DNA from 3 places in the Afipia dichlorophenoxyacetatis genome. Region 1 is predicted to be linked to each of the others. Evidence: predicted binding sites of a transcription regulator. Region 1 holds the regulator's gene; each other region holds the start of a gene.
The links. The regulator LexA, encoded in region 1, represses DNA repair genes until DNA is damaged. The targets are predictions, from matches to a motif close to TGTTCNNNNTGTGTTCNG.
Positions count from the first base shown of each region.

Region 1 (7,011 bases):
TGTTCTGGCGGCTCATGGACTTTGGCATCGGCTGGATGATTACCGTGTCGCAGTGGGTGGCCGCACTTCCCGGTGCCATCGGCCGCATGGCGGCATTCGGGACCGGACCGTTGCTGGTCATGAGCGCCGGCATCATCATGATGGGATTGCTGCGGTCGCCCTTGCGCTGGGCTGGAGCAGCACTTGTGGTACTCGCGTCCGTCAGTGCTGTGATGGCGCCGCGGCCGGATATCCTTGTCTCGAACGATGGTCATACTGTCGGTGTTCGTGGCAAAGATGGACAGCTCCATCTCATGCAAACCCGCAAGGATGCCTTCCTCGTCCGCGAGTGGCTGACGGCGGATGCCGACGCGCGAACCGCAGGCGAGTCCTCGACCGCGGAGGGCGTGTCGTGCGACGAAGCCGGTTGCGTCGTTCAAACGGGTGAGGGTGCCTTTGTTGCTCTGACTAAGTCACCGGAGGCTTTCGCAGATGATTGTGCGCGGGCGGCCGTCATTGTGACCACGCGGCAGGCGCCGCAGGACTGCAAGGCGCTGGTGCTCGATCGGAACATTCTGCAACGGCAGGGACCGCTTGCGCTCCAAAGAACGCAAAACGGTTTCAGCATCACTGCTGCAAAACCGCGCGGCACAGATCGCCCGTGGTCGCCTGCGGTGCCAGAGGTTGAATCAGACACTCAAGCCCCTTCAAGGCCAACATCAGGACGGCCTACGTCTGTCGACGCCACTCCGGCCGAGAGTGATCTGCGGCCGGACGACTGACGCCATCCAGCTCAGTATTTCCGGTAAAGCCCGATCAGCTTGCCCTGGATGCGCACTCGGTTCGGCGGAAGGATGCGCACCTCGTAGGCCGCATTCGCTGGCTCCAGCGCGATCGACGCGCCACGGCGCCGGAACCGCTTGAGCGTGGCTTCTTCTTCATCGATCAGCGCCACGACGATGTCACCGGTATCCGCGCTTTCGTTGCGTTGGATGAGCACGGTGTCGCCGTCGAGAATGCCTGCTTCCACCATGGAGTCTCCGCGAACTTCCAGCGCATAGTGTTCGCCGGTGCCAAGCATGTCGGGCGGAACGCTGATGGTATGGCTGCGGGTCTGTAGCGCCTCAATGGGCGTACCTGCTGCGATACGGCCCATGACGGGCACAGCCACCGGAAAGTTCGTGTCGTCTTCGCCGCTCGATGGGGTGCTGGTGCGGACCTTGCCGAGGTTGCCCTCGATGACGCTGGGCGTGAAGCCGCGTCGTGCGCCGCCGCCGCCATTGGCGCCCAGTTCAGGAAGCTTGATGACTTCAATGGCGCGGGCGCGATTGGCGAGGCGCCGGATGAAGCCTCGCTCTTCCAGCGCCGTGATCAGGCGATGGATGCCCGACTTGGAACGCAGATCCAGCGCATCCTTCATTTCGTCGAAGGAGGGAGGAACCCCGGCCTCTTTCAGCCGCTCATTGATGAACCGCAAAAGCTCATACTGTTTGCGCGTCAGCATCTGAATGCTCCCCAAATATCCCGTGATCGGAGTGGCTCGTTGTTCTTCATTTCAAGCGAGTCACTCGAAACAAATCATGAACGAACACTATATGTTCCATATGTGTTCTGCAATCGTTAATTTTAGGTCAACGAAGTAAAGAACCCATCTTACAAGGGACATTGTGGAGGTGCTGAACCGCCTTTGGCGGCAGTGATGGGCAGAATCGCCCGCAGGACACCGGGAGATTCGCGGCCCGCCGGTTCACGCGTCTATACGCGAGTCGCTTACGCGGATGCTGAAGTATTCCTTGTTGTGCGGAACACGCGCCAAATGAAAAGGACAAGGAACTCCAGAACAACGAGAGCTGTCATCAATAGAAATGCCGAGGAGGCCGCAACATCGGAGCCTTGTCCTTGCAGGACGTAGCCCGCGATCAACAGCGGCCCGCTCCAGGCAAGGCTGCCGATCAGAATGGCGATGGTGAAGTGCGTGATCGCAAGATTGATCACGCCTGCTGGGATCGACAGATAGACACGTACCGCAGGAATGGTTTGCCCGACAACCGTGACCCAGAAGTGATTGCGGCGATAGGCGTCCGCCATACGCGGATAGAAATCAGGTTTCAAGAAAAGATAACGACCGAAGCGCGCGACGAAAGATTCGCTGCGCTTTGCTCCCAGGGCGAAGCCGAGGCCATACCAACACAGCGAGCCAATCGTCGAACCGATCGCGGCTGCGGCAACGGTCGTCGTCAAATCACCATGTCCCAGCGCGACCGCCATGCCGAGCAATACAAACACAAGATACGATGGGATGACCGGAAAGATCTTTTCCGCGATGGCTATTCCCACAATGCCGACAGGGCCGGCAGCGACCATAAACGATACGAATGCGTGAGGGTCCATCGTCATGAGCCCTGCGCCAATTTGGAAGGTTTGCGGCGGGTGATGCGATAGACCGAGGCGGGCGGAACGTTGAGAAACACGCGGCCCAAGCACGTTGCTTTGAGGCCAAGGCGATTGAGAAGCGGCTTGGGGATCGGGCACTGCATGCCATACGTGAATTGATAGTACGCACCGCCGGGCTTCAGATTACTGAAGGCACCGGTAAGAATGGCCATGACCTTCTTCGGAGACATGTTGAGAAGCGGCAGCCCGCTGACGACGGCGCCGAAGGTTTGATCTTTGAACAGATCGTGCGAGATGATCCACGAGGCATCCATCCAGAGCACGCGTGCTCGCGGAAAGCGCATTTGAAGCAGCCTCATGAAATCGGAGCCGTATTCGATCAGCGTCAGATCGGATTCTTCCACGCCACGTTCGAGCAGGGCGTCGGTGAAAATACCAGTCCCGGGACCAAGCTCGAGAACTGGTCCGGATGCAGCAGTAATTTCACTCGTGATGAGGTTTGCGAGATTGGGACCAGATGGAGCGATCGCTCCTACAGTCCGGGGATTCGAGGCCAGCGCGCGGAAGAAGAGAAGGACATCGCGTGTCGTCATGTCGGAGAATCATCCATCCAGTCAGAGCGAAATGCCGAGATCGGCATGGCGCAATGTGTGAGGGATGGACGTTGTGTGAACATTGCGACCCGCAGCGTGTCGCAAGATTTTCAATCGACGATGGCGAGCCGCAGTCGTGCGGACTCTACGCAACGTGTGGCGTCGACGGGAAGGTTATTCGCACACGCGCTCCACCTTCTGGACCATCGAGCATGGCAATCTGGCCGTCATGCAGCCGTACGATTTCCTGAACAAGATTGAGGCCAAGGCCTGCACCGCGATCGAAGCCATGCAGGCGATAGAATGGCTCGAAGATACGCTGCCGTTGCTTGAGCGGTACGCCAGGACCCTGATCGGTGACCGAGATTGTCGCGGGCTCATCAACGCGTACGGTGATGACGCCTTTGCGGCCACCATATTGGATTGCATTCTGGATCAGGTTGGTGAGCGCGCGCTCCAGCGATCCCTCGTCTCCGCGGATATCGGCACGTTCGGATTCGGCCTCGAATGACAACTCGTAACCTGCAGAGATGGCGAGAGGCGCGAGATCGCCGACGACCTTTCTGCCGAGCGATACGAGATCCACGTCGGTGAATTGATTGGTGAGTTGACCGATGCGCTGGAGATCGAGGAGTTGGTCCGCCAGAATCGAGAGGCGAGCCACATCCTCAAGCACACGAGCAACCTCAGGGCTGGGCGGCAGCGATTCCAGCCGGGTTTGCAGAATGGCGATGGGTGTTCGCAATTCGTGAGCGGCATCGACCAGAAATCTTTTGTGCCGCTGATAGCCTTCATCAAGACGGCGCAGGGCGTCGTTCATCGCGGAGACGAGAGGGACGATCTCGGTTGGCACATCCTGCAGCGGCAGTCGCGTGCCGCGCTTGTCGATATCGATCTTTGCAGCGTGGGCTGCTGCCTGACCCAATCCTTCAAGAGACTTGCGAACGACGATCGGCGTGGCCAGCAATGTGGCGAGCGCCATCATCAGTACGGCGGGCGCGACAACGCTGAGAAACAATGTCGATGTTGCAGCAGCGACGCGTCGCCACGATACGTTGCCGCCCGGTCCGGTCATGATTTGAATATCGCCGCTCGGTGCGCTGACCCATTTCACCCTTGCCGTGGGACGCGGCGCATCGCCGATGCTCCAGCCCAGCCGTGCCTGACCGACGCTATCGAGGGCGTCACCGATTTTGGCGAATGGCTCCGGTACTGAGCCTTGAGACACCGTATGGCCCAAGCGGTCTCTGACCACAAACCAGAGATCGGGCAATGTTGCGCGCTGCCGAACAAGGGCAGGCGTGTCCTGCACGCTAATCTGCCCGTCCGCGCTGCGATGGATGGCATTGCGAACAATCTCGATCGTGTCGTCATCAGGTTCGAGCGAAACCAGATAACCGCCGGCCCATAGTCCCCCGACAACGAGCAACACGATCGCCGTCAGCATGCCGGCCTGCAGCGCCACCAGCCGGCGGATCAGGTGCCATCGCAAGGAATGCGTGTTTGTCTGCGTCATGAGGAGCGCTTGAGCAAGTAACCGACACCGCGAATAGCGTGGATTTCAATGCCCGCATCAGCGTCCGACAATTTGCGCCGAAGCCGGGAGACGTGGGTGTCCAGCGCATTGGACTGAATTTCATCGTCGAAATTGTACACCGCGTCTTCGAGCGCAGATCTTGGAACCGTGCGTCCCATGCGACGTAGCAAGGTTTCCAGAACCAGAAGCTCGCGGCGGGGCAAGTCGAGCGCCTTGCCGTCAACGCTGGCCTCGCGGTTGCTCGCGTCGAAGGATAGCCGGCCAAGTGTCACCGTTTCCGACGGTAAGTCGGCAGGCCGCCGCAACACCGCGCGCAGTCGCGCCAGAAGTTCCTCGATGGCGAATGGCTTGCCGAGATAGTCATCGGCGCCGGTGTTCAGTCCGGTCACGCGGTCGGCGAGGTCGCCGCGTGCCGTCAACACGATGACCGGCGTGGTTGTGCCGCGTGCGCGCAGTTTGGGAATGAATGTCAGTCCATCGCCGTCGGGCAATTGCCTGTCGAGCAGGATCGCGCTGTAGGCGGCGGCGGCTACGGCTTCATCCGCATCCGCGAGGCACGACACATGGTCGACCAGGATGTCGTAGCCTTTGAGCGCGGTGGACAGCGCAGACGCCATCTCCGGTTCATCCTCCACAAGCAATACCCGCACCGTCCCAACCTCACAAATGGCTTGTCGTGGCTTTAAGCCCCCAACATTGCGCCAAAGTTGCGCCGCGTTGGAAGAGGATCAGCCGGGGAGCCTGAGAATGGTGCAGGGCGAGCCTTTGGCGGCCGCCGCGGCAAAGGGTGGCCTGATGATGAGTGCATTGGCCGACGACAGATTGGCGACCAGAGAGCTGTCCTGATGCCCGATGGCGACCGCGGTAGAGAGACCGGTGTTGTCGGTTGTGAGCCGGGCCCGAAGGTAGTCTTGCCGTTTGTCGTTCGCAGGCAGGTCGTGACCGAGCGTCGCCGTCTCGAAGTGGTGATCAACCGTCGTGCGGCCCGAGAGGGCGCGGATCAACGGCACCAGAAAAAGGTAGGCGCAGATATAAGATGAGACGGGATTGCCTGGCAGCCCCAACACCCGCATCGACCCGAGCCGGCCATGCATCATTGGCTTGCCTGGACGTAGTGCGATTTGCCAGAAGGCCATGTCAGTGCCTTCCGCATCGAGTGCGCGTTTGACGACGTCATGATCGCCGACGGACGCTCCGCCCGTGGTGATCAGAACATCGACGCCCAAATCCCGTGCACGTCTGATACCGGTTGTGGTCGACTCCAATGTGTCGTGGGCGATACCGAGATCAATCGCCTCGGCGCCTTCACTGCGAATGAGCGCACGCAACGCGAAGCCGTTCGAGTAGACGATCTGTCCCGGCGCAGGGACGGTGCCCGGCATCACCAGCTCGTCGCCGGTCGCGAGGATCGCGACTTTCGGGCGGCGCCGCACCGGAAGCTTCGGATGGTTCATACTGGCGGCCAGCGAAAGATCGCGATCCGTGAGCAGGGCACCGCCTTTCAGCAGCACGTCGCCTTCGCGAAAATCGATACCCGCTTTCCGGATGTTCTTTCCGGTGTCGATTGCCTCATTGATCGCGACGATGTCGCCATCACGCGTGGTATCTTCCTGGATCACCACGGCATCGGCGCCATAGGGAACGACACCGCCCGTGAAGATGCGGGCCGCTTCGCCGGTCGCAAGGCCCCCATTCAACGGCCGCCCGGCGGCGACTTCGCCAATGACTTTGAGGCGAGCGCCAAGTACAGCGTCCGCCGCACGGACGGCATAGCCATCCATGGCGGACATCGCGGCAGGCGGCTGTGTGCGCAGGGAAGGCACGTCGCGGGCGAGGGTGCGGTGATGGGCTTCTTCAAGCGGCACGAGTTCTTCTGGAAGTGCGTCGGCGCCCTTGAGAACGGCTGCATACGCATCCGCGACCGGCATCAGTGCCATTGTGTGATCCTTACGCTCCGGCTGATACGAATGTCAGAATCAGGACACTAGGTAGTGGCCGGACTTTCCACCCTTTTTCTCGACGAGGTGGATGCCTTCGATCCGCATCCCTCGTTCTACCGCTTTGACCATATCGTAGATCGTCAGGCATGTGACGGAAACGGCGGTCAGCGCTTCCATTTCCACGCCGGTCGGGCCTTTGACCTTCACGGTAGCGCGGACGCGACAGCCGGGCAGTTTGGCGTCAGGTTCGATCTCGACCACGACTTTGGACAACGCAAGCGGATGGCACAGCGGAATGAGCTCGGATGTGCGTTTTGCCGCCATGATCCCGGCGATGCGCGCAGTGCCGAGTACATCGCCCTTGGCCGCGTTGCCCTTGACAATAAGGTCAAGGGTTTTGCGGGTCATGATGACGCGGCCTTCGGCAACCGCGACGCGCTCGGTGTCCGGCTTGGCGGACACGTCAACCATACGTGCCTCGCCTTTGGCGTCGATGTGGGTGAGGCCAGAGCTTTTCTTCGAAGCGTTGTCTGACGTCTTTGCCACGTTTCAGCGTGTCCCGGTTGCG
Region 1 covers NZ_AP029250.1:3,149,219-3,156,229, forward strand. The annotation lists gene ACZ5C3_RS14825 (ComEC/Rec2 family competence protein) at 1-761, shown strand, start outside; gene lexA (transcriptional repressor LexA) at 773-1,483, opposite strand; gene ACZ5C3_RS14835 (DedA family protein) at 1,750-2,376, opposite strand; gene ACZ5C3_RS14840 (class I SAM-dependent methyltransferase) at 2,373-2,966, opposite strand; gene ACZ5C3_RS14845 (sensor histidine kinase) at 3,112-4,482, opposite strand; gene ACZ5C3_RS14850 (response regulator transcription factor) at 4,479-5,153, opposite strand; gene ACZ5C3_RS14855 (molybdopterin molybdotransferase MoeA) at 5,232-6,440, opposite strand; gene moaC (cyclic pyranopterin monophosphate synthase MoaC) at 6,480-6,989, opposite strand; gene trpC (indole-3-glycerol phosphate synthase TrpC) at 6,993-7,011, opposite strand, start outside.

Region 2 (7,011 bases), 2.0 Mb from region 1:
GAGATCATGCCGCGGCTCGACGAGCATCTGCAGCGTGGCAAGGGTTAGGTCTTCTCCTCAAGCGACAGCTCCCACGTCTCGCCCACGAGATCCTGACCGAAGCTGTGATGTGGTTCGCTCCCGATGCGCACGAACCCCGCGTTCTCGTAAATTCCGCGCGCGGCAAGCAGCATGCTTTGGGTCCACAACGTGATCTTGCGATAGCCGCGCACCCGCGCAAACTTGATGCATTCTTCTACGAGACGTTTTCCCAGCCCGCGACCGCGGCCGAGTGGGTCGACCAATAGCAGACGCAGCTTGGCGACCTCGGCGGATTCTTTGACCAAAAACACCGAGCCGGCGCGGCGTCCGTCGAGTTCGGCAATCCAGCAGCACTCAAAAGCGGGATCAAAATTTTTCAGAAACTGCGCTGCGATGTCAGCAACTAACCCTTCAAAAGAAATGTCCCAGCCGTAGTCCTGCGCATACAGCAGCCCGTGCTGCTGGATGACCCATCCCATATCGCCCGGCCGGTGAGGCCGCAGAATAATTTCTGAGCGATCGGCTTCGCCATCAAGCAGACGTTCAATTGTTGCCATCGCGTTGATCAAATCTTGCTTGCTGCGGGTCGGAAGCGTCTGAAGCATTACGCCGACATCGTCGTGCGAACTTCGGTTGAGGCGGCCAAAGGCAAGCCGGCCTTTGGCTGTTAGATTCAATCGGAATTGACGCCGATCTTCAGGGACGGGCTTTCGAGTGACGAGACCCTTGTCCATGAACGACTGGATGATGCGGCTGAGATAGCCGCGGTCGAGGCCAAGTTCGGCCCCGATCTCCTTGGCGGTCGGATCATTGCGATGCGCGAGTTCGAACAGCACACGCGCTTCGGTCAGGGAATACGGACTTTGCAGAAGCTGCTGGTCGAGAATGCCGATCTTGCGGGTATAAAAACGGTTGAACCGCCGGACGGCATCGATTCCGTTGGGTTCTTCCGGCTCGTGAATCTTGGTCATCGAAAGCCTCGCTCGATGATCCAATTCTCGCGATGATTGTTGACGGAGTCAACGATCTATTTTGGCCGGTCAGGCTGCTACGAAAATCCTGGTTCGCAGCGTGGCTCGGCCCGCTCGGCCAAGCTTTGAAAGCAACTTGGCCTCGGCGCGGCGGGCGGGAGCGTAGCCACCGAGCCGTTCGTAGTGATCGCGGGAGATCAGCAGACCCTGATCGGCGGAAGGGCCTGAAATGAAACGTGCAAGGGATCTGACGCCGTCGCGGATGCCGGCATTGTCGTACGGCGAACGCGCGTAGCGAAACACGCCGGCACGCTGATGGCCACTGAGCGAGACTGCTTGCATGAATTGCGCAGCTTCATCGATCCAGCCGGAATCCAACACCGAACCGGCGTGAAGAAACATCAGCCAGGGCGAACGGGTCTGGTCCGCTCCGGCCGCGAGTGCCGCGGCCCGTGATCCGTCAAATTTCAGAAACTGGCAGCCGGCAACATCGGCAACACGCTCGATGACACTGGAGCCTGCGCGATCCACCAGCACGACGTCGCGGACCACGCCTGCGGCTGCACCCGGAACGAGAGCGGCAAGAGTCGCGACAACAGGTGGCTCGACGCCTTCAGTGGGGATGACAACGCTGATCATGACCAGATGCTTGCAAGTGCCTGTCAGTCGGAAGCTCTGGACGGCATCGTTATCATCTTGTCACACTGAGAACAGCCCTTCCTGTGCAGCTTTTTGCGGCATTTATTAACGGCGCTGAGCTGGGCCATCACGACCACTCCAGCGCGTATGCGCCGGCGTGGTCGAATTCTTCATGTATCAATCGATGCTGCCGCCGATATAGATGTCCACCCCAGGCCGGGTGTAGTAGCGCGGTCCCGGCTCATAATAGGTCGGTCCATAATCCGGGCCGGGTGCGTAGGCGTACGAATCCTCAAGGGCGCCATAACCCGCGAAATTCGGGTTTGCCTGACACATTCCGCCTGCACCCTGGGTAGAGCGGACGCAGCTTGCGTACGTCATATAACCGCAACTCCGCGCGCTTTGACCGTCGGGATAGGTCGCACAGAATGCGCCTGCGCTGGCCGGTGTCGAGCTGATCGCCATGGCTGCTGGCGCTGCAGCGAGGACGGTAGCGATCGCGAACAATGATTTCCGCATGAGAAACTCTCCTTTCCATTCCTTCTTGGAAAGGCAACGCCGCAGCAGTGGGAAAGCTCCACGAATTGTTGATGAAACGACAAGCATCAAAGACAACAGCCAGCAAGCGCTCCGACGACCGTTCGCCGGAGCGCTTGCTTGCCCCATCCTTCACGTATCAATCGATGTCGTCGTCCACGTAGGCGCCAGTTCCCGGCTGAGCGTAATTGCGCGGCAATGGCCGATAATACGTTCGTCCATAAGCCCGGCCGGGCGCATAAGCATACGGACCGTCGTAGCCGCCGTAAGCGCGGAAAAACCGGTTCACGACGCACAGCCCTCCGACACCACTCGCCGTGCGGAGACAGCTGGCATAAGTATCCGTGCAGGCCCGGTAGCCTCCACCGTCGCTATTGATGTTACAGAACGGCTCTGCGTTAGCCGGTATCGAACTAATCGCCGCGACCATCGGTCCCGCAACGATGAGGGGGGCGACCGATAAAAATAACTTGTTCATGAGAAATCTCCTTCGACCGGTCAACGAAGGAAACGCCGATGCGAGGGAAAGGCTCCAATACCATTCGGATGATGATCATTTGATACCTTGGTAGTTCTTGTTTTGTTCTCATTTCATGCTATGTTGAGCTCATGAATCGAGCATCCGCCCTCAAGCAAGTGCCGGCCTCAGCGCCTTCCGAAACGGTCGGCGTGCCTTCGCCATTTCCGGACATCGAAGTCGCTATCGATAAGCAGAGGCGGCGGGGTCGTGGTGCGCAGTCGAATACCAGCGGGCGTTATGAAGCAGAGGCGCGTGTCACGTTCGACGATGGCTGGCAAAGCCTTGAAGAGCTTCCGCCGTTTAAGACAACAGTGGCCACCGACACCGCGCGCAAGGTGATCACCCGGAACGATTCGCCGGACATTGGTTTCGATCGTTCCATCAATCCCTATCGTGGATGCGAGCACGGCTGCGTCTATTGTTTCGCGCGACCAACCCACGCTTACATGGGGCTATCTCCCGGTCTCGATTTTGAAAGCAAGCTGTTCGTCAAACCTGATGCGCCTGATCTTCTGGAGAAGGAGCTGTCGGCGACTGGATACGAACCGCGCATGATCGCGATCGGCACCAACACGGATCCCTATCAGCCGATCGAGCGCGAGCGCAAAATCATGCGTGGCATTCTCGAAGTGCTGGAGCGAACGGCGCATCCGGTCGGCATCGTCACCAAGTCTGCGCTGGTGGTGCGGGATATCGACATTCTCGCCAAAATGGCCCAGCGAAATCTCGTCAAGGTCGCGCTGTCGGTGACCACGCTCGATCCAAAACTCGCACGCACGATGGAGCCGCGGGCCTCAACACCGACGAAACGTCTGGAGGCGCTTCGCATGCTCGCCGATGCGGGGATTCCAACGACGGTGATGGTCGCGCCTGTGATTCCGGCGCTGAATGATTCCGAGATCGAACGGATTCTTGATGCCGCGGCTCATGCCGGTGTGAAGGAAGCCAGTTACGTCTTGCTGCGTTTGCCGCTTGAGGTGCGTGACCTGTTCCGCGAGTGGCTCATGGCGAATTATCCGGATCGTTACCGGCATGTTTTCACGCTGATCCGGGATATGCGCGACGGTCGCGATTACGACTCGCAATGGGGAACGCGGATGAAGGGCACCGGGCCGATGGCCTGGATGATCGGGAGGCGTTTCGAGATTGCATGTGAGAAACTCGGCCTCAACAAGCGACGCTCGAAATTAACCACCGCTCATTTCGTCCGGCCGAAGCGCGGCAGCGAGCAGCTGGACTTGTTTTAGTTTTCAACCGCTCGACCGAATAGCGGGTATGGATGAAAGTTCCAGCTTGCGGCGCGCGTCTCGTGCCCCCAGCATCCCCGCATGATTCGAGCAAAGTCATCTGCGGTTCCGCGTGCCAAGGCAAAAGAGCGCGCGATCATTGTCGCCCCGACCTTCAAGCGCGAACGCGCCCTGTTGAAGAGCGACGTGTGGCCGGTGGCTGGCTGCGACGAGGCCGGACGAGGTCCGCTGGCTGGACCGGTGGTTGCGGCTGCGGTGATTCTGGACCCGAAGCGTGTCCCCAAAGGGCTCGACGATTCCAAACGACTCACCCGCGAACGCCGTGAGGAGTTGTTCGAGGAGATCTGCGCCACGGCGCTTGTGTCGGTGGCGGTAGCGCCGCCGTCCCGGATCGACCGGGACAACATCTTGCGCGCCTCACTATGGGCGCTGGCACAGGCTGTGCGTGCGCTCCCCGAACTGCCGAAGCATGTTTTTGTCGATGGTCGCGACAAGATCGATGTCCCCTGCAATTGCGAGGCGGTGATTGGCGGCGACGGACTTGTCGCCTCGATCGCGGCAGCGTCCATTATCGCTAAGGTCTCGCGTGACCGGTTGATGTGCCGGCTGGCGCAGGAACATCCGGAATACGGTTTCGATTCCCACATGGGCTACGGTGTGCCCGCACATCTGGCGGCTCTCGACCGTCTTGGACCGACCATCCATCATCGCCGGTTTTTCGCGCCGGTCGTTGCCGCCCGTGAAAAGCACGAGGGCAGGGCCGTCTCGATCGATGCGTCGGTCAGGATTGCGATCAGCGAAACAACTGAAGAAGTCGCCGGTAGTTGAGCAGCTTGGTTGCCTGATCGGGCGCCGGGCTTTATCAGTGATGAAAATCATCGCAAGGCCGGTTCAGGCGTTTCATGCGTTTTACATCCCTGATCGTTGAATTGGTTCGTGCGCGGCCGCGGCTGATTTTCTGGATCGCGGTGCTGGCGCAAGCGGCGCTGTGGTTCATCGTACCCACCATTCTGTATGGAAGCCCGCCGGGCGACACGGCAACCGTCCTGGCCTTCGGCAGGGAATATCAGGTCGGCACCCAGCTTGGTCCGCCAGCTGCGTTCTGGCTGGCCGATATCGCCTTTCGCCTTTCCGGCAACCATATCTTCGGCGTTTATCTGCTCTCGCAGGTTTGTTTCATCGTCACCTTCTGGGCGCTGTTCCAGCTCGGCCGTGCCATTGTCGGGGGACAGCAGGCGGTCCTCGCAGTGCTGCTCACGGCCACGATCATCGCATTTTCGTATCCCGGCGTTGAGTTTGGCCCGCTGACCTTGGCAAGGCCGCTATGGGCGCTTGTGCTGCTCCATTCGTGGCAGGTCATCGGGCAGAGCCGGCGCAACGCATGGTTCGCTCTGTCCATCGAAGCCGGTATGTTGCTGCTGACGACGATGGCGGCGATTCCGTTGCTGATCATGCTGGCGATCTTTGCCCTGGCGACAAAGAAAGGCCGGCACGCACTGGCGTCGACGGATCCCGTGTTCGCCGTGATGGTTATCATGGTTATCGTGTTGCCTTACGCCGTGTGGCTGGAGCGTGGGGATGCGGTCACCCTTCCGCTGCTGCCGCAGATCTTGGATCTCTCGGATATTGAGGCGCGCCTGATCAACTGGGGGCAAATGCTGGCCGGATTGGCGTTTGCACTGTTTGGCGTCGCGCTGCTCTTGATCTTCAACTCACGCAGGTTGAACGGCAAACCGCAAGACGCGCCCGTCATCTATCGGCCCGGTGTCGCGCCATCGGGGCGATTGTTCGTTTATGTGTTCACCGTCGCCCCTGTGCTGGTGCTCAGCTTTGGCGCCGCATTGCTTGGAATGGACCAGATCATTGGCGGTGATGGCATCGCGCTACTGCTGGTGGGGCTGGCGGTCATCGTGACGGCGAGCGACCTTATCTATCTCAGGCGGCAGCATGTGCTGCGCTCCGTTTGGCTGGCGATCATGGCCGCACCGGTGGTCGTTGTCCTTGCGGTCGTCTTCATTCAGCCATGGACCAGCACGGGCGAAATCAAGACATCGCTGCCGGCGAGCGAGATCGGCAAGTTCTTTGGCGAGAACTTTGAGCGGCGCACCGGGCATAAGCTGGCTGCGGTTGCCGGTGATCCGCAGCTTGCAATGCTGATTGGCTTCGCGGCGCCGGGCCGGCCGCATGTGCTGCTCGATGCAACGCCGAAGCAGACACCGTGGATCACGTTTGCGTCGTTCAACCAGACTGGGGGCGTCGTGGTCTGGCGCGCCGCGGATACGGTCGGCACGCCGCCCGATGATCTCGTGAAACGGTTTCCCGGACTGGTGCCCGAAGTACCGCGTACATTCGAACGCATGGTGAATGGCCGCCAACCGCAGCTGCGGATAGGGTGGGCTATTGTCCGCCCACAAGCTGCGCCGGCATCGCGCTAATCCTTCAATCGGTCTTTGTTGCCGCGAGTGCTTTCTTCACGGCACGTAAATCCTGCCAGGTCAGCCGTTTGTAGATCGGCTGGCGCAGCAGATAGGCCGGATGGAATGTTGCCATCGCGCGAATTTTTCGCGTGCCGGTGTTGTACTCGATCCACTTGCCGCGCGATTTCACGATGCCGTCCTTCACCTCGAGCACGGCCTGCGATGATGGTTTGCCGAGGCATACCAGAACATCTGGATTGACGAGTTCGATCTGCCGCCGAATGAAGGGCAAGCAGATCTGGGTTTCCTGCGGCGAGGGATCGCGGTTACCTGGCGGCCGCCACGGAATGATGTTGGCGATATAGGCGCTGGTGCGGTCGAGACCAATCGACGCCATCATCAGATCGAGCAGCTTGCCGGAGCGCCCGACAAACGGCAGACCTTCGAGATCTTCGTCACGTCCGGGCGCTTCGCCGACGAACATGATTCTCGCTTGCGGATTTCCGTCGGCGAACACCAGCCGTGTCGCGGTCGATTTCAGCGCGCAGCCGTCGAACGCCTCCAGCAGCGTGCGAAGTTCCTGAAGCGAGGCGGCTGTCGGCGCGATATCGCGCGCGGAAGCGATCGCCGCATCAGGAGGAGGCGCAGGCTCGGCAAGA
Region 2 covers NZ_AP029250.1:1,131,396-1,138,406, forward strand. The annotation lists gene moaB (molybdenum cofactor biosynthesis protein B) at 1-48, shown strand, start outside; gene ACZ5C3_RS05280 (bifunctional helix-turn-helix transcriptional regulator/GNAT family N-acetyltransferase) at 45-992, opposite strand; gene ACZ5C3_RS05285 (glycosyl transferase) at 1,062-1,631, opposite strand; gene ACZ5C3_RS05290 (DUF3551 domain-containing protein) at 1,809-2,150, opposite strand; gene ACZ5C3_RS05295 (DUF3551 domain-containing protein) at 2,308-2,646, opposite strand; gene ACZ5C3_RS05300 (PA0069 family radical SAM protein) at 2,778-3,935, shown strand; gene ACZ5C3_RS05305 (ribonuclease HII) at 4,017-4,763, shown strand; gene ACZ5C3_RS05310 (glycosyltransferase family 39 protein) at 4,838-6,370, shown strand; gene ACZ5C3_RS05315 (uracil-DNA glycosylase) at 6,375-7,011, opposite strand, start outside.
Region 2: ACZ5C3_RS05300 (PA0069 family radical SAM protein) is a predicted target of LexA. The motif match lies at 2,739-2,756, and genes of this name have one in related genera.

Region 3 (7,011 bases), 640 kb from region 1:
TCGCTCTGCAGAACGCACTACCCGGCGTTTACCTTCGGATCTATCCCGACGCTCTATCCGATGTGACGCGGGACGACCGCGGCGTGTTGTGCAGGGAGCTTACCCGTCACCTGTCTCGACAACATTTTTCTGACGCTGTTGCTGTCGCCGAACAGCTCTTCGCGCTCGTGGACCTTGATCGCCCGGGGTTGCCGGTCGAATTGTTCGAGAGCGCCATGCAGGATCGCATGCGCGCGCTCGCGATCCGTGCGGCAGACGAAACTGATCCGGCCGCACGTCGCCTTATGATGGAGCAATCGGCGTCATGGGCCGATCGCGTGCTGGCGCAGCTGCCGAAGACGCCCGATGTCGTCTGGTGGACCGGCTGGAGACTGGGTTTGATACGGCTCGATTGCCTGTTGGCGAAAGCGGATAGTCTGCTCGATCTCGGTACGAGGGGTGCGCAAGAAGAAGCGCGAGCTCTGCTTGACGTCGCAACGTCAGAGGCCGAGCGGCATGCCTCGGACCGGATGCAATGGCTTTGGGAGACGCGCCGCCGCATTGGCCTGCGCAGAGCGAGGCTGGTCTGATCCGATTGCGGAGTAGCGTCTTCAGTCAGCAAATCCAGCCTGGAACAGTGGCGCCAGCACCAGCCGCTCGCCATAAGAACGTCACTCAAGTTCAGCGGTCCTTTCTCCCGAAATGATCCGTTTGGTCATCGCATTGCACCGAGCGGGCATCAACGGCCCGTTTTGTGCGGGCTACTCTCATGCGCGTTGGTAAACATAGGAAGCCTGCTATGCGGATGCACGACTGGAATAAATATCGGCAGCAAGTTCTCGCCGGTGTTGGCGAAATTGCGAAACTCAGTCCCGATACAGTGAAGGGGTACGTGGCGCTGGGCGGCGCCGGCGCGAAGACGGGGCAACTCGATGCAAAAACGCGCGAATTGATCGCCCTTGCGGTCGCGGTCAGCCTGCGTTGTGACGGGTGTATCACCGTGCATTCTGCGGAAGCCCGTAAGCAGGGAGCCACCAAGGAAGAAATCGCTGAAGCACTTGGGGTGGCAATCAGCGTCAATGCCGGGGCAGCTCTTGTGTATTCCACCCGCACCATGGACGCATTTGAGGCTGCCGCTGAGGTGTGACGTCCGACATCAAGTTCGTCCGAAATCGCCGGTCCGCTCATTGAGTTGGATCGGCAATCGGGCTGTTCAGTGAAGGAGATTGTTTGGATTGAACAAAGCGGCTTGCCATCGTTGCGCGATTATGTTCTTGTTTTGTTCTATAGATATTTCGGAGTGCGTATCATGTCCGAACAGCTTTCTTTTCTGGAATCCGAAGTTCCGCAGCGTTTATCCGGCGAGCGTGATTTGCTTGATGCTCTGTTCTTCGCACTCGTCCCCTCGGTGGCAGACTTGCCCTGGATCATCGATGTTATTGAGCGCTTGCGTGCGGGAGTAGGCCTGAGAGGCAATCCGCTGTCGCCCAAGTGTCTCCATGTCTCGCTGTTCGGTCTCGGCGTCTATTTGGGACTTCCAAGAGAGATTGTTGCTGCGGCGAGAGCAGTTGGTGCGGAGGTTTCGGTATCGGCCTTCGACATGATCTTGGATCGCGCGTTGACGTTTCGTCGTCATCAGACAACGCACCCGTTCGTCCTGCGCCCCAGCGACGAGATCGCAGCTCTAGCAGAGCTGCATGAAGCCCTCAAACTCGCCATGCTGCGATCGAGTCTTAAGAAGTGGGCCGCTTCGAGCTTCACGCCACATATGACGCTCTCGTATGATGAGCAGATCATCATCGAACATGTCGTTGAGACGGTGCGGTGGCGTGTCAGTGAGCTGGTGCTCGTTCACAGTCTTCGCGGTCGAGGCCCCGGCCGAAATGAACACGTTCATCTCGCGCGATGGCCGCTGCAATGAATGTGCGAATGGCTGGTCGCGGAATTTCAAAACATTGATTGAAGAAACGGCAGTCCTGAGACGGCTGCCGTTTCTTGTGGTCAAAGTCAGCCCTTAGGCTGGTTCATTGCCCAGAGAACGCCGAACGGATCGCGCAGCTGGCCGTAGCGGTCACCCCAAAACATGTCGGCTACGGGCATCACGACTTCAGCGCCCGCATTCACGGCGCGTTTCCACCACGCATCAATGTCGTCGACTTGCAGCGTCAGATTGAATGCCTGCGGTTTTTGCAGTGAATGACCATGCTCAGGATAAGCGTCTCCCATCATCAGCGACGAGCCATTGATGTAGAGGTGGACGTGCATTGTGCGTCCCTTTTCGTCAACGGGATGAGCTACCGCGACTTCGGCGCCAAAGGCGCGTTGGTAGAAGTCAGAAGCTTTCATCGCGCCATCGACTTGCAGATAGGTGACAAGGCCGCCTCTTGTCGGGGGATTTTCCGCCATGGTTGTTGTCCTCTTTTGGGAGCGAGACGTCTATTTGCTAAGGTACGTTCTACCGACGTGCTCAAAGAACGTTCGGGCTGCAGCTCCAGTCTAGTACCCGCTTTCCGAAGTTCGTGACACGTCGCAGCAGCCACTTTGCGAACTTCGGAAAGCAAAGGGTACTAGCAACCCTATGATTCTAGTACCGCCTTCGATTTGAAGTCCCTGAAAGAGATCGCCGCACCTGATGCAGGGACTTCAAATCGGCGGTACTAGACTTAAAACATATCAGGCAAGCGAAGGGTGCGTCTCAAGTGACCATTACCATCTACGGCATCAAGAACTGCGATACGATGAAGAAGGCCCGCGCCTGGCTCGACAAGCACGGCGTCGACTACGGCTTTCATGATTACAAGGCGGAAGGGATCGAGAAGGAACGCCTTGCAACATGGAGCAAGGAAGTCGGTTGGGAAACGCTGCTCAACCGGGCAGGGACGACGTTCCGCAAACTTCCTGACGATCAGAAAGAAGGCCTGACGGAGAAAAAGGCGCTGGCCCTGATGCTCGGGCAGCCATCCATGATCAAGCGGCCGGTTCTCGATCTTGGTCGCGGACGTTTACTGGTCGGATTCAAGCCGGAAATCTACGAAAAGGCGATCGGAAAGTAGGCTCGGCCTGGCTTGTTGGCGAATGAGACGGGTGTGATGGTTTGTCGCATCTTGTCGTTGCGTTTGAAGCGGGCAGGTTAAGGAATTCTTGGAGACACCTACTCAGTGTATTGCCGATGGATTGCATCCATCAGTTGTGTAGCATTCGGCAATATCAAGGATTGGTCTGCCATGAATATTTTTACGAACCGTGCTTTCGCCGGTGTGTGGTGGATGCCACCACAAGCCCCCGCAGCCCCTAGATTTCTCGAGGCGGCCCCGGTCATGTCGCAGGAAGCGACTGCAGCCGCTATTCTTGGAGTAACGAACGGACCCGCTCCCACGAAAAACAGCATCGGTCAGTCTCCGGTGGTGCAGTCATTTCTGATGCACCTGCAGGAATTTGGCATGACGCACATTGAGGGAACTGACGGCAACGACAAGTTGTCGGGCTGGAGTGGAAGTCTCGTCGACAGTGGCGACGGTAACGATGTCATTGATGTCTGGTCCGGTAGCGTTGTCGACAGCGGGGCAGGAAATGACTCCGTGAGGGCATGGTCGGGGTCCGGCGTTTACGCGGGGTCCGGCAATGATCAGGTCGATGTCTGGTCAGACAGCGTCGTCGAAGGTGCCGACGGTGATGACATGATCCGGGCCTGGAGCAACACCGTTAGCAGCGGCGGCAGCGGCAACGACATCATCAGTGCCTGGTCTGACAGCCAAGTTAGTGGCGGCGATGGCGACGATGAGATCAAGGCCTGGTCAAACAGTCAGGTCAGCGGTGGGGCCGGCGATGACAAGATCAGCGCATGGTCCGACAGTCTGGTGGACGGTGGCGACGGCAATGACACCATCAGCGTGTGGAGCAATGGCAAGGCCAGCGGCGGAAACGGGGATGACGCTATCTCTGCTACCGTGGGCGGTTTTGTCGACGGCGGTGCCGGCAACGATACGATTAATGCGGACAATGGAACGGTCGTGGTCGGAGGCGCTGGTGACGATGTCATTCGGGCCAATCGCGGGTCCACTGTCATTTTCAATGCTGGTGACGGCAAGGACACCATTTACGCAGGGCTTGATACCACGATTCAACTCGGCGACGGTTTGACTGCGGACAAGATGCAGGTCTCGGTGTTGGACGGCGTTGCGACGCTTTCCTTCAATGACGGAGCAGATCAGCTTGCGGTGAATGTCGGCTTCGGGCCTGTCACTCTGGCTTTCGCAGACGGAAAGAACTTCCAGCTCGGCTGACGCCTCATGTTTGCCAACGAGACCACCGGCTGCAGTTTTCACTGCGACGTCTAAAATAAAGCGGTCCCGGACACCGTCCGGGGCCATTTTCGTTGCGAAAGCTCCTCGATGAGTATTCGCCCATGACTGTCCGTCTTGCGAGAAGGAGCGTTGTACCGTGCTCGTGCGGACGATGACGGTCAGCGCGCGCCGGTGTCCTGAAACCGCCGGAAAGCCTTTTTTGGCTCGTTATCAGCCGCAAAATACCAATTTTACACGATTTTTCTTGAGCGTTGCGACAATCTGGCGCAGTTTCGCCAATCTGTGTATCCCCCTGACATTCATTCTTTCTGATCAAGGCCCATCGCAATGACCGTGACTGCCTCCGCGCCCGCGCAAACCTCTACGCGCTCCCCTTGGTACAGCATCCTGTATATCCAGGTGCTGATCGCCATCGCCCTTGGCGTGCTCGTCGGTCATTTCTATCCCGGCACAGGCAAGGCCCTGAAGCCGCTCGGCGACGGTTTTATTGCGCTCATCAAGATGATGATTGCTCCCGTCATCTTCTGCACGGTGGTGCACGGCATCTCGTCGATGGGCGATCTCAAGCGCGTCGGCCGCGTCGGCATCAAGACACTGTTCTATTTTGAAGTCGTCTCAACAATTGCGCTGCTGATCGGTCTTCTGGTCGGCGAACTCGTTCAGCCGGGAAGCGGATTCAACATCGATCCGGCTACGCTCGATCCGAAAGCTGTCGCGAGCTACGTGACCAAAGCCCACGAAGACGGCATTGTCGCGCACCTGATGGCGATTATTCCGGAGAGCTATTTCGGAGCACTGGCAAAGGGCGACCTGCTGCAAGTGTTGCTGGTGTCGATCCTATCCGGTTTTGCCATCGCCTTCATGGGCCCCGCGGGTGAGCCGATTGCGAAAGCCGTCGATATGGCGGCGAAAGTCTTCTTCGGTATCATCCGTATTGTCGTACGCGCGGCACCCGTCGGTGCATTTGGTGCAATGGCCTTTACTGTCGGCGCCTATGGCCTCGGCGCGTTGTGGAATCTCGCGGCGCTGATCGGCACGTTCTATCTGACGAGCGTTCTGTTTGTTTTGTTCGTGTTGGGCGCTATCGCGCGTTTCTCCGGTTTCTCGATTCTTCGCTTCATTGCTTACATCAAGGACGAATTGCTGATTGTCCTCGGCACCAGCTCATCTGAAACAGTGCTGCCGCAGATGATTCAGAAGATGGAGCGGCTCGGTGCATCACGTGGCGTCGTCGGTCTCGTCATTCCGACCGGCTATAGCTTCAACCTCGACGGCACCAACATCTATATGACGCTGGCCACGCTTTTCCTTGCGCAGGCGACGAACACGCATCTAACGATCTGGCAGGAACTCGGAATTCTCGGCGTTGCTATCCTCACATCGAAGGGGGCATCGGGTGTGACGGGCGCTGGATTTATTACTTTGGCCGCAACGCTTGCGATTGTTCCGGATATCCCGATTTCGTCGCTCGCGATCCTCGTCGGCATCGACAAGTTCATGAGCGAATGCCGTGCACTCACGAACCTTATCGGCAACGGCGTTGCGACAGTCGTGATCAGCCGCTGGGAAGGTGAACTGGACAAGGACAAGCTGCACGAGGCGATGTTGCATCCCATCGAACTCGGCGAGGAAATGGAGCACGTCCGCGCCTGACGCGCGGATATCCAGCCTCAAACAAACTCGATGACATCACCAGGCGCGATCCGGCCCGGCCTCTTGTGAAAGAGGTCGTGGTCGATGGTTGCGCGAAGTTCATAAATCGGCAGCACGTTATTCGCGCGCATGAGATTGCGGATTTCAAATCCGCCGTCGTCGCAGATCGCTTTCAGCGATGCGACGATGTGTGTGACGTCTTCGCTGGCTGAAAACGGCAGCAACAGGCGTTCGTAGTCGACCTTCCGTCCGTAAAGATCTTCAACCTTGGAGACCGTAAAGACAGGAAGCCGGCGGTGAACACACTCCTGATAGATCGGGATGACAATCGGCGCGAGCTTGGCGCCGACATATTCATCGAGGTAACGGCCTTTGCCGGTTGTACCATAAGCGTCCGAAAAGCGAGTGCCGTCGCTGTCAATAAGGAAACGCGTTACGCCGTCGTCACGGATGGCGGTGTAAAAAACGAGATCGTCGATTTCGTCAGCAATGCGCTCCGGCCGATACTCGGACAATTCCGGAATGCGTTCGTTCCTGGCGTAAAGCCGCAGCCAGGTATTCAAAAGGTCGCGTTGCTTGATCGATCTCACGATCGCCGGGCCGGCGCTTTCAAATTCCATGAACGAGATCCTGAAAAATGGCACGTGCTTGGAAATACCTGATCATCAATCATCCACCTGATGTTGAAATTTTCCGTGAAAACGGCGTTTGCCGGAAGAATAGGCTTAACGGTCTCTTTCCAAGCGTTGTTGCACGCGCTAACAGCGGTAACGCATGTCACGGTCGGTATTGGGCTTTTTGCTTAGATGAAGCTTTTCGCTGAGCAGCATTGCATCTTGCGCAACGCTTGCAATTCGCTGCATATTCCCGCCGAAGGTTTCCGGCCGGGTGCGCTTTCGTCAAAGCGGGCGGCCATAGTACAGCGACAAAAATTCGGTCACACGCGGCAGCATGCGTGAAGGCTGACGGGGGAAATTTGCTTGTCTGATGAGTTCATCCTTGAAACCCACGGGTTGACAAAGGAATTCGCGGGCTTTGTAGCCGTGAGTGATGTCAGCCTCCGGGTACGACGCGG
Region 3 covers NZ_AP029250.1:3,786,204-3,793,214, reverse strand. The annotation lists gene ACZ5C3_RS17790 (leucine-rich repeat domain-containing protein) at 1-569, shown strand, start outside; gene ACZ5C3_RS17785 (carboxymuconolactone decarboxylase family protein) at 779-1,126, shown strand; gene ACZ5C3_RS17780 (2'-5' RNA ligase family protein) at 1,289-1,900, shown strand; gene ACZ5C3_RS17775 (VOC family protein) at 1,987-2,385, opposite strand; gene ACZ5C3_RS17770 (ArsC family reductase) at 2,679-3,032, shown strand; gene ACZ5C3_RS17765 (calcium-binding protein) at 3,204-4,262, shown strand; gene ACZ5C3_RS17760 (dicarboxylate/amino acid:cation symporter) at 4,611-5,936, shown strand; gene ACZ5C3_RS17755 (PAS domain-containing protein) at 5,954-6,556, opposite strand; gene ACZ5C3_RS17750 (ABC transporter ATP-binding protein) at 6,917-7,011, shown strand, end outside.
Region 3: ACZ5C3_RS17780 (2'-5' RNA ligase family protein) is a predicted target of LexA. The motif match lies at 1,249-1,266, and genes of this name have one in related genera.